4 regions of the Peribacillus simplex NBRC 15720 genome follow, and region 3 is predicted to be linked to each of the others. Evidence: riboswitches for the same ligand, from Rfam matches in the RefSeq annotation. Region 3 holds a riboswitch; each other region holds the start of a gene.
What was found. A riboswitch is a leader RNA that binds a small molecule or an ion and turns the genes downstream of it on or off. The one in region 3 is predicted to bind S-adenosylmethionine.

Region 1 (4,916 bases), 2.1 Mb from region 3:
TCGGAGAGTTTTCCATTGATATAGGGGAAGACGAATCAGGCTCTCTCTTCATATACGAAGTTAACTCAAAGCCCATGCAATTCGATGAGGAGGAAATTGAAACAAACAGGCTTTTGCATTTAAAAAATCTTTTCATTGAATTAACTTTTCCTAACCTGACAATAAAATAACACCTCCAGCTGCTGTTTTCCATTATAATTAAATGAGAAACTGTATATATGGAGGTAATACATATGATCACTCATTTTCAATGGGCACCATTGCATAAGAATCTGCCAGGATGGAAAATTTCCTTTTACTTCAACAAGCAGGCAGTCCAGGCCTTGTATCATAAAGATGGATCCATCGAGTGGACAGCCAATCCGCCCTCTGAAACAGATGAAGCCAAACTCAAAAGCATGATACATGATTTAATGATCTTCCATGTATACGAATGACCCCCCTTTACATTCATGAAATCCCTAAACAGAATAAAAAAAACTCCTTTGCCTAAACTAAAGAAAAGGCTAGGAGGGATTTATCTTGGATAAAGAAAAAATGACATTTTTGAAGGATACCGAATATGAAGGCAAGAACTCCGCTTTCTTAGACATCGACCGTTACATCAATGAAGGACTGGCTGGTGGAAATGTTTATTCAGCTGCTGACCTTCAAAACATTGAAGAAGCACATGATTTTTATGATGAAACAGATCCAAACGAAAATAAATAATAATGTTCGGAGCCTCCTTTAGGTGGCTCCTTTTTATAAAACTGCCAACTCTTCCTTTAGCCCGAACATTTCTTTATTAATTATTACATAAGCCTTTTCAAGATTAAGTAAATACTCTACTTTTTCATTTGAATTTTTTGCCTTCACATTAATTTCCTTGTTCAACCTTGCATAATTTTCACTTAAAGAAACCATTTCCTCCCCAGAAAAATTATACATAACCTGAGCTTTTAAAAAATCCGTATAGTACCTAACTGTTCCAAACATGCATTACACCTCTTTAAATTTTTTATAAAGAATACTTTTCTTTGTTCCATAGGAAGAAGAGTTCTCCTTATGATTTTGATAAAAGTCTACTATTAAATCGGATTCCTTCTTAAAAAATAAAAAAACAACTTCCCGATTAGAAGTTGTTAGAGTGCAAACGAAACGAAACATAACAAAAAATAAACATGAATTTTCCATTTTTCTAAAAATGAAAAACATGCTTTTGTCAATTTTCGCACTTAACACCTCCTATCCTCGTAGGCTTATGATGCTGTGCTAAAAATAGGCAGGTATCCTGGCTCATGATCATCGCTTTTCGAACCTTCCCATCCCCTTTTGCAGAAGACAGTGGCATTACTCGAATCGCTCTCATATACAGTTGCGGGACAGCGCCGGACTCTAACCGGACTTCCCTTTTAAGCAGACAATCCTCAAAAATATTGCCTGCACCTTTTTCTAGACGTATTTAATTTTCAGTTTAAATGTATCGAATTATCCATTAAATTACAATTTGTGCTACGGTGTTCAAAAAGAAATTTGCTTAGAACCTCTTCCATTACACAAAACCACTAATTAGTGTTTTGCTAGATTATCCTTATTAATCAATACTTTTTCTTTTAATATCGATGTAATGATATGCTCTGAATCCCATTCATGCCCAGATATCTCGATAAGGGGATAGCGGTTCGGTAAAACGACCTGCTGGATTTCATGAACGGTCAGTCCTTGAGAATGTAAGCGTAAAATTTCACCTTGGAGGTTTTCCAAATAATCGAGTTTTTTTCGAAACATTTCCTTCCCATCAGGCACATGCCCAGCATGGCAGCAAAACACTTCCCCGAAGTCATATTGAAGTAATTTTTTTATGGAATCGATGATGACCGGGACAGACTCTTCCCGTAAGACAAGCTTTGTTTTTGGCGTTACGAAAAGGTCTCCTGAAAAGAGCATGCCATTACTGTGATTCAAATACACCATATGGTCCTTCGCATGACCAGGTGTAAAAATCGGCTCCCACGTTTGGGTACGGGAATGAATGGCCTTCCCTAGCGGCTCAGCTTTAAAGGCGTCTCTCTTTCCCCAGAAAATTTTGCGATATTCAGGATATACAGCATCCTTTGCACAAACCTCAACCGACATCGGGTGAATGAAAAGCGGGACCTTTTTATGTTCCTGTATCCATGCAGCGCCCCCCGTATGGTCTTCATGATAGTGAGTCAGGGCCACTGAGTCGAAGTCTGAGGACTCATAGAATGGAATAAGCTCTTCCAATAAAATCTCTGCTCCAGTATCTATCAATAGGCCATCCGTTAAAAAGACATAAACACTCATCCCCGACTTGTTCCCGCCAGGAGTCCCTTGCACACAAACCACATCATTTACCGTCTTAATCTCTATCATTCAATCGCCTCCCCCATCATTGTACAACAATAGTTTCATCTTCCTTTTTTTAACTTTACTATAATAAATGTAGTACCACTTTACCTTTTTGACAAGGAAATATTGGAATAATTAACCTGGATGGAAATGCTGGATTATTACATAATAGCCCTTTTTCCACAAATCTTTTCAACGGACCGTACCAAATTTAACGACAAAAATCATCCCAAAATCACAGAAACGATTGACATTGTCGAATTTTACAAATAATATAGATTATATTATAAAACTTGAAATATTCTAAAATAATAATTTACTTATCAAGAGTGACGGAGGGATCAGGCCCTGTGATGTCCAGCAACCGCCCTTAGGGAACGGTGCCACTTCCTGCAGGATGATTGCATTCTGAAAGATAAGACGAGATATAATTTCGCTGCCTCTTTCTGAATGATAGAGGCAGCTTTTTTAATGTTTAAGGGGGAAAGCTCATGATTGAAATCCGTTCAGTCCGAAAGGAATACGTCTCGAAGAAAAACCGAGTTATCGGAGTGGATAACGTTTCTTTGACCATTAAAACAGGCGAAGTGTATGGAATTGTCGGCTACAGCGGAGCTGGAAAAAGCTCATTACTCCGCTGCTTGAATTTGCTTGAACGTCCGACAGGTGGAAATATCATCATCGACGGCATTGATTTAACATCTTTATCAAGTAAAGAGCTTCGTAAACAACGCCAAAAAATCGGAATGATATTCCAGCACTTTTCCCTGGTCAGTTCAAAAACCGTTTATGAAAATGTCGCTTTCGCCTTAAAGGCCGCGCATCGATCGAAGGATGCCATCAGGTTACGTGTATTGGAATTGTTGGAAATCGTAGGCCTCAGCGATAAGAAAGATGTTTATCCGGCACAGCTTAGCGGTGGACAGAAGCAGCGGGTCGGCATTGCTCGCGCCTTAGCGAATGATCCCACTGTACTATTATGTGATGAAGCGACTTCAGCCCTTGATCCAACAACTACAAAAGCGATTTTACAGTTATTGAAAAAGATAAGCAGTGAGCTTGGTATCACCATCGTGTTGATTACACATGAAATGGAAGTGGTCAAAGAACTATGCCACCGAGTCGCTGTCATGCAGGATGGCCGGGTAATTGAGGAAGGTCCCGTTTATGAAATATTTTCACAGCCTAAGCAGGAATTAACGAAGCAATTCATTAGCAGTGTACTGGATTTCGAACTCCCTTCGCACTTGATTGAAGAAAGTAAAGGTACGATTATTAAAATTCAATTCGAAGGGCATACCGCCGGTGAGTCGATTCTTTCGGATACTCTCCAATCCCATTCAGTAAAGGGTAATATTTTACACGGTAAAATTGAGTATATCCAGGATGTCCCTTTAGGCATTTTGATCATCGAGTTAATTGGCGATGCCGCCCAAATTCATTCGGCATTGGACTATATAAAAAATCGTTCCAGTTCTGTGGAGGTGTTAAAACATGTCACTGCTTGATCCCATCATCAATATTTTACCTGATCTTAATAAAGCCTTTCTTGAAACGATTTATATGGTCGGCGTTTCCCTTGCAGTAGCTCTGCTGATTGGTTTACCGCTTGGAGTATTGCTGTTTACGACAACCAGGAATTTATTTTTTGAAAATAGCATCGTGAACCGATCTCTCGGTTTCGCAGTCAATATTGTACGTTCAATCCCGTTCATCATTCTATTGGTCGCCCTCCTTCCTTTAACGGACCTTCTTACGGGATCGACGATAGGGCCAAGAGCGGCTTCTGTTTCCCTTTCCGTATCCGCAATACCTTTTTTTGCAAGGATCGTTGAATCGGCATTACGTGAAATAGACAGAGGAGTGATTGAAGCTGCAATTGCCGTAGGTGCCACTCCATGGATGATCATTAAGGATGTACTTCTTCCAGAGGCAAAACCGGGAATCATTCAAGGACTTACATTAACGACCATTTCGCTTATCGGTTACTCTGCAATGGCAGGGACAATCGGCGGAGGCGGAATTGGCGACCTGGCCATCCGGTACGGATATTACCGTTATGACAACACAGTCATGATCACGACGATCGTCGTGCTGATCTGCCTTGTGCAAATCATTCAAATGGTTGGTGACAAAGCCTCATACATAGTTAACAAACGATAGGATCAGTCATTTTTTCAATGATTCAATACATTTCATTACTCAGGAGGAATTTCAAATGAAGAAAATAGCTTCGTTATTATCAGTCTGTGCACTTGCCCTTGGCTTGGCAGCTTGCGGGAGCGATGATGCATCCCCAAAAACTGAAGACAAAAAAGAATTGAAGATCGGGGCGACTACCGGGCCCTACGCCGATATGGTTAAAGAGGCCATCAAACCCGGTCTTGAAGATCTCGGTTACAAAATAGAGATCGTCGAATTCACCGACTATATCCAGCCGAATAAGTCGCTTGGCAACCATTCGATCGACGCCAACCTATTCCAGCATAAAGTGTACATGGATAACTTCGCTAAAGAAAATGATTTGAAGCTTTCCGACCTTATCATTGTTCCAACAGCAC
Region 2 (4,916 bases), 1.9 Mb from region 3:
GCATTTGCACAGTCGTTGACCGTAACAAAGTTGGTGATTTGGTGAACGAGTGGTTTTCTTTCTCTAACCTTCACGAATAAATCAGCTGCAGAAACCTTCATACTAAGTCACTCCGTTCTTTTTTTGAAAATGAATGAAAATGATGGACAGGTCCATGACCTTTACCAATTGAAAAGCTATTGCGTATCGCTTCAGAAATATAGGTCTTGGCCAGTTCGATCGACACTTGCAATGGCAGTCCGTTTGCCAGGTTTGATGTAATGGCGGATGATAGGGTACAGCCTGTACCATGAGTGTTTTTTGTATGAATGCGCTCTCCCCTGATCCAATGGAAGTCAGTCCCATCATAAAAAAGATCATTTGGATTTCCTGCTGCATGGCCTCCTTTAAGTAGAACGGCTTTGGGACCCATTTCTTGTATCGAAATGCATGCCCTGTAGAAATCTTGTTCCGTCCGAATCGACAAACCTGTAAGTACTTCCGCTTCCGGTACATTTGGGGTTACAAGTGTTGCAAGCGGAAGCAAATCCATTTTTAAGGCAGAGACAGCTTTTTCGTCGAGCAAATGGTGGCCGCTTTTGGAAATCATGACAGGGTCAAGGATAACGATGGCAGGCATGAAGGTTTTAAGGGACGCAGCGACTGTTTCCACTATTTCTTTTGATCCAAGCATGCCTATTTTTACTGCATCGACAGGAATATCTTCAAAGATAGCAGCAATTTGATCTGATATGATAGCTGTTTCAATTGGCTGTACTGAACGGACTTCCATTGTATTTTGTGCGGTTACGGCTGTGATGGCAGACATCCCAAAGACACCATGTGCAGAAAATGTTTTTAGATCCGCTTGTATTCCAGCACCGCCCCCTGAATCAGAGCCTGCGATGGTTAATGCTGTTTTCATAAAAAAACCCCTTCATATAATTATTTTTTAGAAGTATTTTAAGTAATATGAAAGCTAAAATCGCACCTGCGAATGAACTGAGCATAAAAGCCGGTAAAAAACCAAAAAGAGCAGCTTTTTCTCCCAATAGGAGGATGGCAAGTGGATAACAGGCTAGGGAACCGAGAATGCCGGTCCCGATCACTTCCCCTAAGCAAGCGAATTTTAAGCTTTGTGTTTTTCGATAAAGGATGGCAGCCAAAAGTGCACCGATCATGCTGCCGGGAAAGGCGAAAATTGAACCGGTACCAGACATGTTTCTAATGATGGATACTAAAAAGGCTTGAGTCACAGCATAAGCAGGCCCTAATAGAACGGCAGTCAGGACATTTGCCAGATGCTGAATAGGAAAGACCTTTGCAAATCCTGCAGGGATGAAAATAAATGAACTGGTCAGCGTCGTTATAGCCGTGATCATTGCAGTCAACGTCAGTTTCTTGATAGGATTTATCATCATGTCAACGACCTACAGTGGCCAATCCTGCTCATTTTGAACCATATCCCAGAATAAATATTCATATCGGGAAGTAACCAAAAAGTGCTTTTCTAATCTAAGAAGTTCCTTTTCTGGCATCCCTTCCGTCAATTCTTCCAACAAAGCGATCAGCCACTTGTGTGCTTCCCCGAATTCAGGAGATGAATAGGACCTTATCCAATCTGCATAGCGATTGTTCTCCAATGCTGCTCCATTTTGTTCTTTTAATAGCAAACCGATTTCATAATAATCCCAAGCGCAAGGCAGGAGACAGGCGATCAAGTCTGCCAAAGTCCCATGCTGAGCTGCATTTAGCATGTAACCTGTATAGGCTAGAGTGGTTGGAGTAGGTTCTGTATCTTCCAATTCCTTGGAACTGATCCCGAATTCGGAGGCATAATGCCGATGAATATCCATTTCCACTTGAAGGGTTTCATTTAAAATACTCGCAAACTTTGCCATGGTTTCGATGTTATGAGCTTTGATGACACCTAAAGCAAAGAGCTTGGAATAATCCATGAGATAGATATAGTCCTGCTTCAGGTAATAGGCAAATTTCTTTTCAGGAAGAGTGCCGTTTCCAATTGCCTGGACAAAGGGATGTGAATGGTTCCTTTTCCAAATCTCTTTTGCCCGTGCATGCAGTCTATCACTGAATGTTTCTAATTTAGTATTCTCCATTGTTCATCCTCCTTTAGAATGGATCCCCTTGTAAATAAAAAAACCCGTTCCTGAATACGGAACGGGGTAGATGGATATAGCCTGTAAATGGACGATATCATCCACTTCCCTCCGCCGGTATGAGCCGGTTCAGGTTCAAAGGGTCCGGAACTAATTCCATCTCAGTCTTAAAAAAAGACTCCCCTAGTGGTGTGAATTGTATGTAATTACTGACATCATATCAGAAAGACAAGAAAATGCAACCCGTATTTGAAAGAGCAATCACTTTATGTCCAGGAAAAAAGGGAGAACCAGGTAATTGACTTTTGATGATTATTAGGATAAAATCATGTCTACATCATTTATATATCGAATTCTTATCCAGAGAGGTGGAGGGACTTGGCCCAATGAAACCTCGGCAGCGGACCCGTTTTGGGAACTGTGCTAAATCCAACAAGCGTATGCTTGGAAGATAAGAAGAGCCGTACGGACACTGTCAGCCTCTTCTTGAATTAGAAGGGGCTTTTATTTTTGGGAAATAACGTTTAGTGACATAATAGAAAAGGTATATATAATTTGGTGAAAATCAAACAAGTTGATAAAGTTTAGCTATCTAGAAGCAGGCTCTAGGATGACTAGGAAAGGAGCCATTTACATGGCAGAATTATTTAAGAGGATTGAACAGAGGAAGGCAAAGCTTATTGAAGAGTTATTGGCTAATGGAGTATACAAAACCTCTGATGAAAGGCACCTTTATGATGCCCCATTAAAAGTACTTGAAGATGAATATAAGATTGTTATAAATAGACCTAATAACGAGTCACCTTCTGAATGGATGACATAGTAAGTGATGGACTATATTTTGGGTTCTTTGATAAGGGATATGATGTAAGCATTCGCAGTCTACACTAGTGGGTGCTTTTTTTGCGTTTAATAGAAAATGACATAAAATATACATAATTAAAGAATAAAATAGGTTATTTGTCACATTTATCCTATAAAATAACACATTTAATTTCTGAAAAATAGTTGATTTTAACTAGTAGTTTCATTATGATGAAAGTGTAAAAATATTGAATAAATGGGAGGTGACTATATAATGCCTTGCCGTAAGGTAACTATAGAAAAAGTAGAAGAGAAGAGACAAGAAATGATCAAATTGGCAGCAATTTACGGCCTAACAAGTCTGCTAACTGTTCAAGCCAGTCAAGAATTGGATACGCTATTAAATGCGTTAACAAGTAAAAGAGATTCTGAATATTTTTCCCTCCAGAAAGCATATAGGTATTTTTAAATTAGCCAATTCGACCTCGATTAATCTGAAAAAGCTACTGCTCAAGGCAATAGCTCTAAAGAATTATATTAAATATCGACACGTTTACCAAGAATGATCAAATCCCTCTCAATGCCATCCAGCTCGGCAACTTGAGGTAAATGTGCCCATTCTTCAAACCCGAACTTTGAAAAAAGCTTAAGGCTTGGTATATTGTGAGCGAAAATGAAACCCAATAGAGTCTTAACACCTAATTTTGGACTCAATTCAATTGCCTTTTGAATCGAAATTTGACCGATTCCTTTTCCCCGGAAATAATCATCAATATAAATGCTGATTTCGGCAGTGGAATTATAGGCCGGTCGGCCATAAAAGGATTGAAAGCTCATCCATCCAGCAGTTTTCCCTTCTATAGTAATGATATATAGCGGTCTACTTTCTGAATGATGTTCCTCAAACCATTTAACCCTCGATTGGACGGATACAGGTTCCGTATCTGCCGTGACCATTCTTGAAGCAATTGTCGAATTATATATTTCAACAATTCTGGGTAGATCAGATAGTTCTGCCTCACTAAACTCTATGTGTTCTTCCATGATTAAAACTCCTAACTATCATTTATTCAATCTCCAGAATGAAGGGAAATCCCGTTTTTTGTTAAGGGACGGTGAATGACACCCAATCCATTGAAAGTTTTATATTATCATACACGCTTAACTCTTTATCTGACAATTCTTTTTTTATGTTAAGACTGCAGATTTTTTGGGTATGTAAAAGATTAAATGCTTCTAGTAAAAAGACAAGAGGAGAACCAAATGAAAAAATTGGCAGGTTTATTGATTATAGTACTAGTTATATGTTTTGCTGCATATGAATTTCAGGCCTCGGAGTCGGAGGATGTGCAAAGGGTGATGGCTTTTGGAGATTCATTAACCTATGGAAAAGGGGATAAGGACGGGGAAGGATATATAGAAGGTCTGGAAGATGAATTGAATAATCCGGAATCGGAACAAAAAGTGAGTTTTTGGAATTACGGTATAAAAGGCCAGGAAACGGATGGGGTGATGAAACAGCTTGATGATTACCGCATTAAAACGAAACTTGATGAAGCCGATACTTTCATCGTTTATATTGGAACGAATGACTTGATCAATAGTAATGGAGGGGACTTGGAGAAAATAAGTGACCGAAAAATCAATGAGGGTAAACGGGAGTATATCAGCCATCTGAATAAGATTACATCAACACTGATAGATGCAAACGGTAAAGCGGATATTCTGGTAGTAGGACTATATAACCCAAGTAAAGGCAATCAAAAACTTGAAAAGCACATTCACGATTATAACCAGTCAATAAAGGGAATAGCGGATAAAGATAAAAGGATGTTATTCATTCCTACGAATGATCTTTTTGAAGATAAAAAGAAAACAGAGTATTTCAGTGATAAGTTACATCCGAATGAAAAAGGGTATCAGCTCATTGCGAATCGGGTTTTGGAAAGTTATGATTTCAAATGAAAGAAAAAAATGCACAAGAAGGCTTTCTGTGCATTTTTGCCTGCTAAG
Region 3 (4,916 bases):
AAAAATCTCGATCAGATGCGATTATCCTTGCAAAATACTTTCCTGAGCAGGAGAAACTGAAGCTGGCTTCCATTATGCGTGATAGTTATGTGAAAATCCCCGGGAATAAATCAGGATACAACAAAATAAATGCAGCTTATTATTATGGTGGAAGGGAAATGCTCAAGAAAACCATACAGGAAAATTTCGATGTCAAGGTCGATCATGTAGCGGTAATTGACTTCCAGGGATTTGTGAAGATGGTCGATTTACTTGCACCTGAGGGGGTAGCGGTGAATGTGGATCAGGAAATCATTGATGATATGAGCATTCAAGCAAGCGTCGGTAAAAATGTTTTACATGGTGAGGAAATATTGAAATATGTCCGTTTTAGACATGACGATGAAAGTGATTTTGGAAGGGTAGAGCGTCAACAAGAAGTAATGGTTCAATTAAAAACAGCGTTTATAAATCAAATCTCATCCTTCGAAGGGATGGCAGCCCTTCCTAGTATCATCGAACAAGGGCTCTCGTACTTGGATACAGATATTGGACTGAAAACAATAATGGAAATGGGTCCAAAAGCCGTCTTCCATACACCGGACACCGTCGAAACCTTAAGGGTTCCAGTGGAAGGAAGCTTTAAAGATGAAATATATCCCCAGACCGGAGCTGTTTTGGAAATGGACTACACTAAAAATAAGAAGGCACTTCAGGAGTTCTTTTCAAAATAATAAGAATTTCCAATTCTCTTTTGTTATCGAAAACATCCTTATATTAAGTGAATATGTTCGAATTCACTTAAATTATTGTATTATAGACCTCGCAAGAATAATCATAAACGATCATCTTTAAAAAACGAGAGGGATATGAAATCCTTCTCGTTTTTTATCACCAACAAAGGAGCCTGGATCAATTAACAAAATGCGGAATGTTTTTGATGAAATCCGGTGTTATGATGCCGTTTTCGGTAATAATGCTTGTAATTAGATGATTCGGTGTAACGTCAAAGGCTGGATTGAAAGTCTTCACGTTTTCCGGAGCGATCCTTACACCTTGAATGAAGGTGATTTCCGCTTCATTCCGTTCTTCGATCGGGATGGATGTGCCGGATTCGATAGATAGGTCGAATGTGCTTGATGGTGCGGCCACATAAAAGGGGATACCAAAGTGCTTGGCTAATATGGCCAATCCCAATGTCCCGATTTTATTGGCTGTATCTCCATTAGCCGCAATCCTGTCGGCCCCGACGATAATTCCATTTATTCGTTTCTGATGAATCGTATGGGCAGCCATATTATCAGAAATTAAGGTGACATCAACCCCCGCTTGCATCAATTCCCAAGCAGTCAAACGCGCCCCTTGCAGGACAGGCCTGGTTTCACATGCGTACACTTTTAACGGAAAATCCCTTTCTTTAGCCAGGTGGAAGGGAGCCAAGGCTGTGCCATACCGAGCTGTGGCAATTCCCCCAGCGTTGCAATGCGTTAGAATGGAATCTCCTCTAGTGAATAAGGATAAACCATGTTCCCCGATTTTCCTGCACATTTCTTCATCTTCAGCAAAGATGGCTTTAGCCTCCGATACAAGTGCTTCCTTGGCAGTTGAAATGCTTTGCGCAGCTTGCAAGGTGTTCTCCATCCTCTTTAAAGCCCAAAAAAGGTTTACTGCAGTTGGCCGTGAAGAGGCGAGTTTTTCAATATGCCTCGTTACATTTTTCTTGAATTCCCCTATTTCAGCGGTTGTTTCCTGTTTGGCACCAAGTGCAACACCAAATGCTGCCGTCAGTCCAATTGCAGGGGCACCGCGAACTTTTAAAGTCAAAATGCTGTCATATACATCATCAACAGAATGAAGTTCTATAAATTCAGTTATGGAAGGAAGGGCTTGTTGATTTAATAATGTAATATGGGTATCATCCCATTGTACCGAATATGGTAAGGGTGCTAGTGTAGTCATGTGCAAGTCTCCTTTTAAATGGTTGAATAAGATGGCAGTGTACGTTGCTTCAACGCTTCAATGACAGCTGGAACATCTAATTCTTCCCGTTTTTTAATTAAAAAAGCACCAATTTCCAATGTTGCCGTTTTGGCAGCGATCCTTGATTCTTTATCTTCAATGACGTTTAAATCTGCAACATGGGAAAGGCCAATGGTTCGCCGAATCAGTTCACAGCCTGCAAAACCGAATGCATCTTTTTTGAATTTTGTCAGCAAATAAGGCAGATACCCTTTCACATGGCGGAATGGGCTTTTATTTTGGGCTTCCCATAATTCGGTATAAGTTTCTTCAAAGGCATTCCAAAATTCATGAAGGTGTGAGAAAATCTCTTCCTTACCAGCGCCATTTCGTGTAATTGCCTGAAAAAGAAGGTTGGCGGTGTATTGACCAAGATCAAAACCAACGGGCCCATAAAAAGCGAATTCAGGATCAATAACCTTTGTTTCAGTTTCACTTGCAAATATACTTCCAGTATGTAAATCTCCATGAAGCAAGGCTTCCTGCTCGGTTTCAAAGCTTTGTTTCAGCTTAGCGACCTCAAGTATCACTTCTTGATCATTCCATATATTTTTGGCGGCATCAGTCAATTCCACCTCGAAATCTCCCGGGAGTTCCTCAAAAAATGGATCCGTGAAAATAAAGACCTCAGTGATTTTGCAGAGTTCCGGATTCGTGAAATGTCGGGCCACTTCCTTTTTCGCGGATGGTTCTAAATGATAATCGGATGTATAAAATGCCGTCTTCGCAACATATTCACCAATATGCTGTGAAAGCAAAGGATATGAATCGCCATCGATCAATCCTGTTCTTACGATTTTCAAGTGCGATAAATCCTCCATGACTGTGATGGCAAGCTGTTCATCCGAATAATAGACCTGCGGTACGAATTCGGGGCAATAGCTTCTGAAATGAATCAGTGCATTCGCTTCAATGGATGCCCTTTTCAATGTTAGCGGCCAGCTTTCACCAAGTACCTTGGCATAAGGGACCGCTTGTTTGATTATTATTCCTTTGTTTGTGACTGTGTCTGTAATATGAAAAACATAATTCAAGTTTCCATCGCCGATTTCGTTACACTTTAAACTTGCATCCGCATTGACCAACCCAAGTTTTTTTGCAAGGGTTATAGCTGTTTCGTTTGTTAATCTCTTAAAATTTGAATGGTTTTGAGTCATTCTTTTCCCCTCCAGATTCAAAATAAGAATAAAAAAGCCTCTTTCATATAGAAAGAGGCAGAAGTTTTGGCTTCGGACCTCTTATCTTCCAGAAAATGAATTCTGGTGGAATTAGCACCGTGCTCTGTGGATTTTATAATCCGGCGGTGAATCCGCCCCATTTCACAATGGTATTACAGTCGGTTGCTGGGCTTCATAGGGCCTTTATCCCTCAGCCTGCTCTTGATAAGAGTAAATGTTTTCTGAAATTTTAATCTTCGGGAAAATAATATCAACATTTTAAATAGTTTGTCAATGGGTAAATTAATAAAAATCAGGTCGGCGATCTTCGAATACAGGTATTTTGTTACGGGCTTCCGTAACTTTATTGAAGTCCAAGGTGCCTGTCAAGAGTTCGTTTCCTTCTCCGGCTTCACTTATGATATTCCCCCATGGATCAATAATCAAGGAATGACCCGCAAATATATTATTGACATCCGAACCTGAACGATTTACGGCTACAACATAGGCTTGGTTCTCGATGGCACGGCTAATCAATAAGGCTCTCCAGTGATCGAGTCTCGGCTTTGGCCATTCAGCCGTAACGAATAGAACTTCCGCGCCTTGAACGGTATGGGCTCGCTGCCATTCAGGGAAACGGATGTCATAACAAACGAATCCAGCACATATTTTTTCATCAAGAGTAAATAAACCATCTTTTTCTCCTGGCTGCAGGAAATGATGTTCATCCATTAACTGGAATAAGTGAAGCTTATCATATTCTTTAATAAGATTTCCATGTTTATCGATGATGATCATGGTGTTATAGATCCCTTTGCTTGTCTTTTTCGCAATGGAACCGCCGATGATGTGAAACTGGTGTTTCTTTGCTTGTGTTTTAAAAAATTCAATCGTTTTTTCTGCCTCTTGATCAGCAATCTCATTTAACCTGGTCAAGTCGTATCCGGTTGTCCAAAGCTCTGGTAAAATGACGATATCGGGTTCTGACCGTGCTGCTTTTTCCATCCATTGTTCTGCAACCTGAAAATTGATATCTGGTTGCCCGAAGGCTATATCCATTTGAATACAAGCTATTTTCCACTTCATCGTTTAAAACCCCCACATGTAAAAAATGCTTTACAAGACTATGATAAACATATATCATTTGTGACTAGAATTTCAAGAAATTTCAGAGAAGGTGTATAAATGGTGCAATTTGAAAAATCCAGACAGCTTCAGGACCTGCCCAAGCAGTTTTTTGCTTCACTAGTCGCAAAAGTCAATGCGATCACGGCGCAAGGACATGATGTCATTAATTTAGGCCAGGGAAACCCTGATCAGCCGACGCCAGAACATATCGTGAAAAGTTTGCAGTCTGCCGCTGAAAAAACGATTAATCATAAATATTCGCCATTCCGGGGACATCAATATTTAAAAGATGCTGCTGCCGTCTTTTATGAACGTGAATACGGTGTCAAGCTGGATCCGAATACTGAAGTGGCGATTCTCTTCGGGGGAAAGGCAGGCCTTGTCGAACTGCCGCAGTGTTTATTGAATCCAGGCGATACGATCCTAGTTCCAGATCCCGGCTATCCGGATTATCTTTCCGGTGTTGTTTTAGCCCAGGCAAAGACCGAACTGATGCCCTTGACAGAAGAAAATGATTTTCTTCCGAAATACAATGACATACATAAAGAAGTTCTTGATAAAGCCAAAATGATGTTTTTGAACTATCCCAATAATCCCACAGGTGCTTCTGCAACTGAAAGTTTCTTTGATGAA
Region 4 (4,916 bases), 310 kb from region 3:
TGGATCACGCACTTCGCACTCTTCGATCGGACACTTTATGTATACTTCAATAAACTCCCCTTCATCGAGTAAATCACGTACAATCTGCCGATCTGCCCTGAAAGGTGATATGAAGGCGGTCAATACGAACTGCCCACTATCCACGAATAACTTCGATACCTCACCGATTCGCCTAATATTCTCGGTTCGATCCTCTTCAGAAAAACCTAAATCTTTATTTAATCCGTGGCGGATATTATCACCATCTAAAACATAACTTCGAATATTCCGATTATATAACTCTTTAGCGACCGCGTTCGCAATCGTTGATTTTCCGGAACCCGAGAGTCCTGTAAACCATAGAACTGTGCTTTCATGCCCGTTCTGCTTCCGACGGAGCTCCTTGTTCAATGACGTTTCATGCCAAGTGACATTCGTACTTTTACTCATATAATAATCCCCCTCTTCTTCATGTGACACTTCAATTTATATCCAATCAGTTATAAACTTCATTCTTTTTTAGACCTTCGATCAACACCTCAATGACTTCTTTACGGCTAAAGGTAGCTGGAGGAATTTCTCCATTACGAAGCATTTCCCTTACCTTCGTTCCAGAAAGGATGACATGGTCTTCCTTGCCATGCGGACAAGTTTTAGCGGAAGCCATATTGCCACATGCTTTACAGTAAAAACTATGTTCAAAGAATAATAGAGTGATTCCTAACTCATCTGCGTTAAAATTCCCAAAGATTTTTTGAGCATCATATGTGCCATAATAATCGCCCACACCCGCATGATCACGTCCGACGATAAAATGGGTGCAACCATAATTTTTACGGACCATCGCATGGAAAATGGCTTCTCTTGGTCCTGCATAACGCATGGCAGCAGGGAAAACTGCAAGGGAGACGCGATCCTTAGGATAATATTTTTCAAGCAGCACTTTATAGCTTTCCATTCTTACATCTGCCGGAATGTCATCGGATTTAGTGGCACCTACGAGAGGATTTAAGAATAAGCCGTCGACAATCTCCAATGCTGTCTTTTGAATGTATTCATGAGCACGGTGAACAGGGTTCCTCGTTTGGAATCCGACAACTGTTTCCCAGCCTTTTTCCGCAAAAGCTTTCCTTGTGTCGACCGGGTCCAAATAATGAGCTTGAAATAGCGGACGCTCTATTCTCTTGATCAACTTTATTTCCCCGCCGACATATACATCCCCACGGTTATATAAATTTTTCACTCCAGGATGCTTCTCATCATCCGTTTGATATACTAATGTCGCTTCCAATTGCTTATCTGGAGTGTAAATATCGGAAACGGATAGAACTCCGTATGTTTCACCTTCATGAGTCAACGTCACTTCTTCACCTAAAGTAAGGGTTTCTGCAGTTTCTTCGGTCAAAGGCAGCGTAATCGGGATGCTCCATACATGCCCACTGCTAAGCCTCATTTCCTTGACCACTGTCTCATAGTCACTTTTTGTAAAGAATCCTTTAATCGGACTGTAGGCACCAGTGCCTATCAATTCAAGATCACTTAATGCAATTTCATCTATTTCGATTGACTTTGTTATTTTACTAAAATCATATTTTGGTTCCCAAAGATCGATTAATGTTCCTCCGTGCGGTAAACTGATTGTCATGCTAATTTCCCCCTATGGTTTCTATTTATTTAAGATAAATGCAATCCGCATTCCGTTTTTTGAGCCCCTTGCCAACGGCCAGAGCGTAAATCATCTGCATTGAAGGCCGGTGCTGTACACGTTTTACATCCAATGCTCGGATATCCATTATCATGCAGGATATTATATGGAAGTCCGTTTTTATGGGCGTAGCGCCAAACATCTTTCCACGTCCAATGTATGAGTGGACATATTTTAACTGACTTGAACTTATTATCCTTATTGATATACTCGGTCAGAGCCCTTGTTTCGGATTGCTCCCTCCGCAATCCCGAAAGCCAGGCTGTTGCCATTGAAAGCACATCGGTAAGCGGAATGATTTTACGAATGTTACAGCACTTATTGGAATCTCTAAGCCATAATTCATCCCCATATTCCGCTGCTTGTTCCTCAAGCGTCAAGGCAGGTTTCTTCATTTCGATCGAAAGCTTTGGATATCGCTTTTTCACTTGCTCGATCAATTGGTAAGTTTCCTCAAAATGAACATCTGTATCAAGGAAAACTATTTTCGCCGAAGGATTAACCTTCGCCAATAAATCCGTAAGCACGATGCCTTCAATACCAAAACTACAAGCATAAATCAGTTTGTTTCCATAATGGTCATTCGCCCATTGCAGAACTTCCAAAGCTCCTTTTGTCTCACTGTCTTCAGGAAATACAGGTAAATCCCCTGTGTTGAAATTGTCATAGTTTATTAATGCAGCCAACTTTGTAGCCCCCTCTAAAAACTTGCTGTATCAGGTTAGAGTAACTGTTGATCAATACCCGTTGTAATCTTCTCCGGTTTATTTGATTCTAGGAAAAAGAGACGAATCTAACCAATACTCTCTTTATATCAGTTAAACCCGCCTCTAGTTTTTCTAGTCAGCAGATACCTTATTTAATTCTTAATTTTTCATTTCTTTCCATTTGAATGATTTTACCATCCTGGACAATAAGTGTAATGGATCCATATTTCATTGAATTAAGCATTTCTTGAAGTCGTTCAAATATTTCTTCAAGCTGATTCTCTTTATCCAAACCAGTTCCTCCTTTAAGAAAATCCGCGAATATTTTATTTTCAACGCTGATTAAATGAATTTCTTAGATTTATATAATTCCATACAACCTTACATTGTTATGGTTTGCCTACAATTTTTCAAAAAAAACAAAAATCTTTCCATGATGGAAAGATCCCAAGGTAAATATCTTTACCTTATCTTCCAAAATGATCAACATTTTGTTGGAGGTAGCACCTTGCATCCATCATGCAGGTTGCTGGACTTCAAAGGGCCAATTCCCTCCGTCGCTCTGGATAAGTTTTATTATTTTAAATATTAACATATATTTAATCCTTGTCAATGGAGTTTTCTTATAAAATAACTTGGTTTAATATTATGGATTAACTGTTATTTTTATACACACTATTCAATTTATGATTTTATGTTCATATAAATACGAAAATAGACTCGTCTTTTTAGATAAGGTCTCCAAAAAAATAAGTCTATTTTCATAAAAAGCCTATTATTGACGCATGTCCTTTCTTGAAAAAATAATTTCTCGAATTCCATTCCTTTTGTAGAAGGGATTACTTGAAGTCATTAATTTCTTAACTGTATCGCTTCTACAAATTCTTGAACTTGACTCTGGACGCGATCAATTAAATCCAAATCATTAATCGGTTTTTCTGAATTCTGTTTATCTATTTCCTTATCAACAAAATAAATGCCCTGCAGCGGCTCGCCTTTTAATATTGAAATTAATGGTTTAAGCGCATAGTCAATCGCCAATAGATGCCTGTTACTTCCTCCAATCATGATTGGCAGCACTGGCTTACCCTTAAAAGCACCTTCTGGCAGCAAATCAATCAAGGCTTTCAATACCCCTGTATAAGAAGCCTTATAAACAGGTGAACCAATAATGATACCTCTAGCTGCTTGAATTCTCTCTGAAAGCTTTAAGATATCTTCGCTATTATATTTCCCTTGAAATAAATCATCTGCTGAGAAATCCGTAATTGAGAAATAAGCTGTGGTAAATCCTTCGTGTTCGACTAATGATTGAATATGTTTTAGTGAAATGTCCGTTCTTGATGGTATAGCAGGACTTCCTGATAAAATTACGATATCGCTCATTTAATACCCCTCCAATGTTACATGATTTCCAGATAAAATCTTCGTAAAGCATTTCATGCAGTATGCATTTATCGTAATAGTCTGAAAAATATAAGTCAAATCTTACACTCGGGTTTCATAAATTCACCAGTTGACTTCATCGACTCTGAATGAAAATAAAACGGTCATATTTGCGGCTTGATGCTCATGCCACAAATATGACCGTTTCATTATGTATGATTTTGTTTACCATGAATACCATATACCAAAAGTTGAGCAATGCTCTTAATTCGTTCAGAAGTAAAATATGGCTCCTTTTTTTGTTGATGGATCTCATAATGTGTAGATAATGCCAATGTAAAAGAAATGATCCCTACATTAAATAGGATAATATCAGAGATATATTGTATCTCTCCGCTATCTATTCTCTTCTGTATTTCAATATGCTTGGCATTTGGCTTGAAAATCTGATCTACATATTGCTTTGAAATATCTTGATCGAATTGTGTTTCCCTAAATAATATCGAAAACTGTTCTTTATTTTCAAGAATTTTTTTTATCATGGTGCAAACATGATTCTCCACTAGATCATCCGTTGAAAGATGACTAGTCCCATCTTCAGATTCCTCTTTTTCATTAGGGGTAATTGTAGCCAAAAGCAAATCTTTTTTGCTATCAAAGTATTTGTAAATAGTAGCTTCGGAAACATTGCATGCAGAGGCAATTTCATTCGTTCTTGTCATGTCAAAACCTTTAGTGGCAAAAAGAGTCCGGGCTACATTTATGATTCGTTCTTTGGTTTGCTGCCCTTTTTTCAAAAATATCAACCTTCTTTTATAAAGATAAGACCGGTTTCACCAATTATTTTCCATGATATCTTGATGGTATCAATCGGTCAACATATTACCTTTGATCTATTAGAATTCAATATTCCCATATATCATAAATAGAAAACATCGTCTGGTTGGGACGATGTTTTCTTTTCAGAAAATCACTTAAAAGATGCATAGCCATCATCGACCATGACTACACTTCCATTAATCGCATCCGCTTCCTCTAACGATAATAGATAGACGGTATTTGCAATGGTTTCTGGCTTAATTAATTTACCGCGCATTTGACTTGCATTCAATTTTTCGATGATTCCCATATCTTTATAG

Region 1: it holds a riboswitch for S-adenosylmethionine, as region 3 does, so the genes downstream of both, BS1321_RS06775 (methionine ABC transporter ATP-binding protein) here and mtnK (S-methyl-5-thioribose kinase) in region 3, are expected to answer to the same signal.
Region 2: it holds a riboswitch for S-adenosylmethionine, as region 3 does, so the genes downstream of both, BS1321_RS05630 (Fur-regulated basic protein FbpA) here and mtnK (S-methyl-5-thioribose kinase) in region 3, are expected to answer to the same signal.
Region 4: it holds a riboswitch for S-adenosylmethionine, as region 3 does, so the genes downstream of both, BS1321_RS25585 (YezD family protein) here and mtnK (S-methyl-5-thioribose kinase) in region 3, are expected to answer to the same signal.

What each region holds. Positions count from the first base shown of each region.
Region 1 is NZ_CP017704.1:1,426,310-1,431,225, forward strand. It holds gene BS1321_RS06745 (YheC/YheD family endospore coat-associated protein) at 1-170, shown strand, start outside; gene BS1321_RS06750 (YheE family protein) at 234-437, shown strand; gene BS1321_RS06755 (hypothetical protein) at 523-711, shown strand; gene BS1321_RS06760 (hypothetical protein) at 745-978, opposite strand; cobalamin riboswitch at 1,247-1,447, opposite strand; gene BS1321_RS06770 (MBL fold metallo-hydrolase) at 1,552-2,379, opposite strand; SAM riboswitch class I at 2,673-2,777, shown strand; gene BS1321_RS06775 (methionine ABC transporter ATP-binding protein) at 2,847-3,863, shown strand; gene BS1321_RS06780 (methionine ABC transporter permease) at 3,850-4,518, shown strand; gene BS1321_RS06785 (MetQ/NlpA family ABC transporter substrate-binding protein) at 4,574-4,916, shown strand, end outside.
Region 2 is NZ_CP017704.1:1,208,304-1,213,219, reverse strand. It holds gene thiM (hydroxyethylthiazole kinase) at 1-101, opposite strand, end outside; gene thiD (bifunctional hydroxymethylpyrimidine kinase/phosphomethylpyrimidine kinase) at 98-904, opposite strand; gene thiW (energy coupling factor transporter S component ThiW) at 873-1,400, opposite strand; gene tenA (thiaminase II) at 1,410-2,099, opposite strand; TPP riboswitch at 2,189-2,294, opposite strand; SAM riboswitch class I at 2,453-2,557, shown strand; gene BS1321_RS05630 (Fur-regulated basic protein FbpA) at 2,734-2,922, shown strand; gene BS1321_RS05625 (aspartyl-phosphate phosphatase Spo0E family protein) at 3,178-3,372, shown strand; gene BS1321_RS05620 (GNAT family N-acetyltransferase) at 3,441-3,947, opposite strand; gene BS1321_RS05615 (GDSL-type esterase/lipase family protein) at 4,167-4,868, shown strand.
Region 3 is NZ_CP017704.1:4,992,321-4,997,236, forward strand. It holds gene BS1321_RS24160 (LCP family protein) at 1-713, shown strand, start outside; gene mtnA (S-methyl-5-thioribose-1-phosphate isomerase) at 892-1,938, opposite strand; gene mtnK (S-methyl-5-thioribose kinase) at 1,953-3,155, opposite strand; SAM riboswitch class I at 3,234-3,387, opposite strand; gene BS1321_RS24175 (carbon-nitrogen family hydrolase) at 3,459-4,241, opposite strand; gene BS1321_RS24180 (pyridoxal phosphate-dependent aminotransferase) at 4,341-4,916, shown strand, end outside.
Region 4 is NZ_CP017704.1:5,299,861-5,304,776, reverse strand. It holds gene cysC (adenylyl-sulfate kinase) at 1-429, opposite strand, end outside; gene sat (sulfate adenylyltransferase) at 476-1,624, opposite strand; gene BS1321_RS25590 (phosphoadenylyl-sulfate reductase) at 1,654-2,358, opposite strand; gene BS1321_RS25585 (YezD family protein) at 2,540-2,683, opposite strand; SAM riboswitch class I at 2,856-2,964, opposite strand; gene ssuE (NADPH-dependent FMN reductase) at 3,244-3,777, opposite strand; gene BS1321_RS25575 (TetR/AcrR family transcriptional regulator) at 3,987-4,574, opposite strand; partial or broken gene BS1321_RS25570 (SDR family NAD(P)-dependent oxidoreductase) at 4,748-4,916, opposite strand, start outside.